DNA from 3 places in the Providencia sp. PROV003 genome. Region 1 is predicted to be linked to each of the others. Evidence: predicted binding sites of a transcription regulator. Region 1 holds the regulator's gene; each other region holds the start of a gene.
The links. Region 1 encodes CRP, which controls carbon source genes, mostly activating them, when cyclic AMP is high. Its sites were predicted from a motif close to ATGTGANNNNNNTCACAT; they were not measured.

Region 1 (2,281 bases):
TACTGAAGTTTTTGTTTGTTGTATATTTCCCTTGAATTCAAAAGTGCTTTTAGGTAGAGGAATGTATTTGGAATTATCTTGATTATTATCAGCAACTTTATAGTACACATATTTAAACTTTTTCTGAGAGGAATTCTTTGTTTTTTGTTTCATTGGTTCCAAAGGTAAATCAATATTATTGGTATTTTTTTTGTTTGTTCTGGTTATTAAAGGGGTTTTAGTGCTATTTTTATTTTCTAGTTGCTTAGGATGATGGTGATTTTTTATGATTTCGTTTTTTATTTCTGAGTTTTTGATGTTAATCCCTGGAGTTTTAACGTACCGATACAAAAAATCAGCATATTTATGAATTTCTTTATCAGCACTATTAAAATCCTCAAAAACTGTTTGGTTTTCTGTTATTAGTGAGTCTGCATCTTGTTCATTATAAAAAGTAGATGTATAAAATTTATACAATCGGACTTTCAATTGATTAACTTTATGCTTAAATTCGTCAGCGCTCAATAATTTAGTATTATTTATACTTTCTGAATCACTTTCATAAGCTGAGTCAATGCTTTCTAGGCTATAAGCATCTGATAGTTTAGATTGTTGCTGAGTGGATAAGGGCTCTTTTCTCGATGAGGCAGTCACAGCAAAGATTTTCTTTATAAAATCATCGGAATTGCTAATGTTTTTAAAAAGTTCGGAATGGCCTGACAAATTGCTAAGTGTAATTTTCATAAATATAACCCTACTTAATATTATGATTATTATTTTATAGAGAGCTAAATAGATAAAATATAAAGAAACGATACTCATTAATATAAGCATATAAATATGTTGCTATAATTAAACTGAAATAGCTTTATATCGACGATATAAAGCTATTTTAAATTGCATGCCTCGCCAAGAGAGCGAGGCTGAAAGGTTAATTAACGTGTACCGTAAACAACGATGGTTTTACCGTGTGCAGAGATCAAGTTTTGATCTTCCAGCATTTTTAAAATACGGCCAACAGTTTCACGGGAACAACCGACAATTTGGCCAATTTCCTGACGGGTAATTTTGATTTGCATACCGTCTGGGTGGGTCATTGCGTCAGGTTGTTTCGCTAGATTCAATAGGGTTTGAGCGATACGGCCTGTGACATCTAAGAAGGCAAGGTTGCCGACTTTTTCTGATGTTGTTTGTAAACGACTGGCCATTTGCGCTGAGAGACGCATTAAAATATCAGGGTTAACCTGAATCAATTGACGGAATTTTTTGTAAGAAATTTCAGCAACTTCGCAAGCGATTTTAGCTCTCACCCACGCAGTACGTTCTTGCCCTTCTTCAAATAACCCCAGTTCACCAATGAAATCCCCTTGATTCAGGTAAGAGAGGATCATTTCTTTGCCTTCTTCATCTTTAATTAAAACAGCCACTGAACCTTTAACGATATAGTAAAGGGTTTCTGCTTTCTCACCCTGATGGATCAGTGTGCTCTTGGATGGATACTTATGAATATGGCAGTGTGACAAAAACCATTCAAGAGTAGGGTCTGTTTGTGGCTTGCCGAGAACCATTAGCGTTATCCTCTGTATGTTATTGCAGCCATCCGGAAAAGCTTACCAGAAAGGCTGGCTTTAAAGTCACTAGCTTAGCATATTAATTTGCCTTATATACCCTAAATAATGTGAAGAGCTGAATAACTTCAGCGCATTCGATAGGCTAGGGTAAACAAATTGATATCAACACTATAATATAATCAATTAAACCGCTGAGTTTTGATCTTAGTCCTATCAACTAAGTATTGTTTGTAGCATATCCAATGAAGAAAGTCTCCCCTGTATCGCTTCAGCCTAATAAAGCTGATATAACATTCATTATATCTATGGAACAATGTAGCCTTTAAACCGATTTCATTTCAAGGGGAATAAAATGGAAGCAAGAGTAAAATGGGTAGAAGGACTTTCCTTTCTAGGTGAGTCAGCTTCAGGGCATCAAGTCATGATGGATGGTAATGCAGGTGATAAAGCACCTAGCCCAATGGAAATGGTGCTAATGGCGGCAGGTGGATGTAGTGCAATAGATGTCGTTTCAATTTTACAAAAAGGGCGAAATGATATTACTGATTGTGAAGTTAAATTAACATCGCAGCGCCGTGAAGAAGCTCCACGTTATTTTGTTAAAATACATTTGCATTTTATCGTAACAGGAAATGAATTAACGGAAAAAACGGTTGAAAGAGCTGTTCAGCTCTCGGCTGAAAAATATTGCTCAGTGGCACTGATGCTAGAAAAAACGGTTGAAGTCACTC
Region 2 (2,281 bases), 2.1 Mb from region 1:
AAGGTGCGAAGTTAATCACCCTTGCCGACCTAAATTAAGACAATATTTGTGTATATACAAGTTTTCTCAAATACTTATCACAATGATAATGCTGAGAAAACTTGTTGTGACCCTGTCACTCGCGCAATGGTATTTTTATTATTCTTTCGATGACTAATTCTTACCTACCCTATTCATCATTATTTTGTGGCTTCAATGTTGCTAACATTTCACCTTGGAATAAGGCTTTCAGTTCTTGTTTGCTTTTCATCGTAATTTCACCATCAGTCCCAACAGTCATATGCTCTGGGTTATGGTTATTCCGTGATTGCCACAATAATACCATTTGCAAGCTGTGCTCTTTTTGCTCGCGAGTCAATGCAACGCCATCAGGCCATTTACCTAATTCAACCGCTGTCACTAGACGCTCATAAATCTCTGGGGTCATCGCCGCTAGTAGTTGCTCAAGTTGTTCTGGGTTTACTTCAACACTCACCGTAATGCTCCTTAAAAAGATAATGTATTCGTATTTGGTTATTATTATTTTTGCCCATATAGCTGAATCGTTATTGCTATGGTATTTTTTTCAACTTCAGCTTGCTTCAGCTCACTAACCACGTACCTTTTCGCCTCCCTCATCATCCAAAAAGCTTAATGATGCTGAATTAATACAATAGCGTTGACCCGTCGGCTCTGGACCATCAGGAAATACATGCCCCAAATGCGCATTACAGTTCTGACAACGTACCTCAATACGGTGCATCCCGTGAGAAAAATCCTCAATGTATTTAATGGCGTCATCATTGATGGGTTGGTAGAAACTTGGCCACCCGCAGCCCGCGTCAAATTTAGTCTCAGACATAAATAAAGGTGAACCACAGCACAGACATTCATACACACCATCTTTACGGTTATGCAATAATTGCCCACTAAATGGGGGCTCGGTGCCCGCCTGTTGCGTGACATAACGCTGCATTTCATTTAGCTCTGAAATATCAATGCCTTGTCTTTCTTTACTTGACATAATTTACCCATGTATTTAAATAAATAGAGAGTTTAATTACTATCATACATCAATTTCAATCAACAAAAAATTAACAACATTTTCTGTAAAACTATTCTAAACTAAGAAGCATCTTACTTTCCGTTTTGATTTGTGAACCCTATCACATATATCACTGATAGATGGTTTCATTATGCTGCACAATCCCGATAATACGTGCGGCTGTATTTGTCACTAAAGTGGCTGACAAATAAGCAGTTAGTGGTATCAGAATTGATTTTTTTCAATAATTGACACGATTCCGCTTGACGGCTGGCAAGGTTTTGGTAACTTTAACTACAACTTAATTCACGAATAAATAGCTGGTGGAAATACTATGACTATCAAAGTAGGTATTAATGGTTTTGGTCGTATTGGCCGTATCGTTTTCCGTGCTGCACAAGAGCGTTCTGACATTGAAATCGTTGCTATCAACGACTTGCTTGATGCAGAATACATGGCTTACATGCTGAAATACGACTCAACTCATGGTCGTTTCAACGGTACTGTTGAAGTTAAAGATGGTCACCTAGTTGTAAACGGCAAAAAAATCCGTGTGACTGCAGAAAAAGATCCTGCAAATCTGAAATGGAACGAAGTCGGTGTTGATGTAGTCGCTGAAGCAACAGGTATCTTCCTGACTGACGAAACAGCGCGTAAACACATCCAAGCAGGCGCTAAAAAAGTTGTTCTAACTGGTCCTTCTAAAGATGACACACCAATGTTTGTTATGGGCGTTAACCACAAAGCATACGCAGGTCAAGAAATCGTTTCTAACGCTTCTTGTACAACTAACTGCTTGGCTCCACTGGCTAAAGTTATCAACGATAAATTTGGTATCGTTGAAGGTCTAATGACAACTGTTCACGCAACAACTGCAACTCAAAAAACCGTTGATGGCCCTTCACATAAAGACTGGCGTGGTGGTCGTGGTGCTGCTCAAAACATCATCCCATCTTCAACTGGTGCTGCTAAAGCAGTAGGTAAAGTTATCCCTGAACTGAATGGCAAACTGACTGGTATGTCTTTCCGTGTCCCTACTCCTAACGTATCTGTTGTTGATTTAACTGTACGCTTAGAAAAACCAGCAACTTATACTCAAATCTGTGATGCTATCAAAGAAGCAGCAGCAGGTGAGTTAAAAGGCGTTCTGGGTTATACTGAAGACGATGTTGTATCAACTGACTTCAACGGTGAAAAACTAACTTCAGTATTCGATGCTAAAGCAGGTATCGCTCTGAATGATAACTTTGTTAAGTT
Region 3 (2,281 bases), 120 kb from region 1:
CAATGTGTACAAACTGGCTAATAAATCGCCCATATAGAGGACCCGCTAGGATCATACTAGGAATTGCAGCACATAGACCAATGAGAATCATCCAGCCATAATCTGCGCCCATTTGTGAAGCAACCAGCATCGGTGTCGGCCCAGGCAACAAGAATGCCGCAGCGGCAGCAACCCCAGCAAATAATGGGATAGCTAAACGGACAACGTTATGCCCAGTTCGATTTGCCACTGCAAATACCACACCGATTAACAGCACTATGGCGACATCAAAAAATAATGGCAGTGCACAAATTAACCCTGCGATACCTACCGCATAGTGCGCATGTTTCTCACCGAAAAGGTTAAGTAACTTATTCGCAACCTGATCTAATGCCCCTGTTTCATGCAGGATTTTGCCAAACATTGCCCCTAATGCCACAACAATAGCAAGGAAACCTAGAGTCCCAGCCATTCCTTTTTGCATCGTCTCGGTTATTTGTTGAACTGGCATTCCTGAAAACAACCCTGCACCAATTGACACTATCATCAGTGCAACAAAAGCATGTAGGCGTGCATACATGACTAAAAACAGTAATAAAACTACCGAGCCAACCGCTGTGAGTACCAATGTTAATGTGCTAAGCGTCTCAACCGTGCTCATGATTTTTCTCCCGCGACAATTTGTTTAATCGTTAAGCAGGTATTACCGATGACATCTTCAAGAGTTTGGCGAATATCAACTATATGAACATCAGTTTCCGCTGCATTGGGTTCTTCTAAGGCTGCAAATTGTGTTTTTAACATTTCAGGTTTGAAGAAATGCCCTTTACGGGCTTTTAATCTTTCTTCAATAACCTCTGAATCCCCTTTTAAGTAGATAAAAAATAAATTTTTATTGTCTTCTCTTAATATATCTCGATATTTTTTCTTTAATGCTGAACATACAACTAAAGAAATAGAATTTGTTCTCTGCATAGCAAAAATTGCCTGGTTTAATGCGACTAACCAAGGTTGGCGGTCATCATCATTTAGCGCATGACCCGATGCCATTTTTAAAATATTTGCTTTAGGGTGCAGAAAGTCGCCATCAAGAAAGGCGGCATGTAATTCCTGAGCAACGCCATTTGCTACTGCAGATTTACCGCTACCCGATACCCCCATTAGTACAAATGCATAGTTTTGTTGTTGGGTATCACTCATAGGAAACTCCTCAGGCATTCAAAATTATTCTGGCTTTTAATTAATACCGTTATGTTACCGGTAACAAGTTACGGGTAACATTATCAGCAGTGAGGATTTATTTAGCAATCAAATTGGCGAAGAAGAGAACAGATCTGTGATGATTATCTCAATCTGAGTTTAGTGAAGATAGGCAAAGAAAAAAGAGGCACTAACAATATAGAAATTTAAAAGTATGTTTTATTTTAAATTTCAATTAACCCATCTTTAATATTCATCTAAATAATTCGTGGTGTCGCTAGGCGGCAAACGAGCCAAGCCCTAGGAGCATACTCCAGTATGTGACTAGGGTTGGTGAGTGCAGCCAATACTTTTAGTGCATACGCCGAAATTTAGCTTTAAGGCTATATTAAACCACACTATTTCCCTAAATAATTCGAATTAGAGGTAGGCGGCAAATTGAGGATATCTCAGGGAGCATACATAAGTATGTGACCTGAGTAGCCGAAAGCAGCCAACACCCCTATAATTTGAAGTATGACGGGAAATAATTAGATGCTCTCGCCCGTGAGTAGAGAAAACCCCACATCAAAATGTGTCTCCGTCAGCTTATTCCCTGACATTCTCGCCAGCAACACTTCTGCGGCTTTTCGCCCCATAAGGTCCCTTGGCGTCAAAATACTGGCTAATTTCGGTGTCATGACTTGCCCCACATCGTGACCATGGAACCCCGAGATGGCAAGGTCTTCCGGAATTTGAATACCTAAGCGCTGGCATTCAAAAATAGCGCCTATAGCCAAGTCATCATTAGTACAAAATAAGCCATCGGTATCAGGGTACTTAGCGCGACACTCATGCAATAATTGAGCACCTAGTGAATATGATGAACTGGCTTCTGTCATCAGATTACGCGGCTCAAGGTTGGCATCCAACATTGCTTGCTCATAGCCTTTTAAACGAATAAACGTACGCTCATCGTGCCTTGCCCCCAAATACACAACATGACGACAACCGCGTTCGAGCATCGCTTGAGTCATTTGGCGGGAAGCTTCAAAGTTATCAATCCCCACGGCAGTATCTAAACAAGGGGAAACGCTATCCATAATTTCAACCACAGGGATCC

Region 2: msrB (peptide-methionine (R)-S-oxide reductase MsrB) is a predicted target of CRP. The motif match lies at 1,134-1,151, and genes of this name have one in related genera.
Region 3: gntK (gluconokinase) is a predicted target of CRP. The motif match lies at 1,314-1,331, and genes of this name have one in related genera.

Annotation. Positions count from the first base shown of each region.
Region 1 covers NZ_CP096369.1:351,000-353,280, reverse strand. Annotated here, with positions in the region: gene M1F14_RS01465 (hypothetical protein) at 1-723, opposite strand, end outside; gene crp (cAMP-activated global transcriptional regulator CRP) at 915-1,547, opposite strand; gene M1F14_RS01455 (OsmC family protein) at 1,903-2,281, shown strand, end outside.
Region 2 covers NZ_CP096369.1:2,951,185-2,953,465, reverse strand. Annotated here, with positions in the region: gene pncA (bifunctional nicotinamidase/pyrazinamidase) at 1-38, shown strand, start outside; gene M1F14_RS13485 (YeaC family protein) at 170-427, opposite strand; gene msrB (peptide-methionine (R)-S-oxide reductase MsrB) at 590-1,003, opposite strand; gene gapA (glyceraldehyde-3-phosphate dehydrogenase) at 1,359-2,281, shown strand, end outside.
Region 3 covers NZ_CP096369.1:229,970-232,250, forward strand. Annotated here, with positions in the region: gene gntU (gluconate transporter) at 1-640, opposite strand, end outside; gene gntK (gluconokinase) at 637-1,179, opposite strand; gene gntR (gluconate operon transcriptional repressor GntR) at 1,710-2,281, opposite strand, start outside.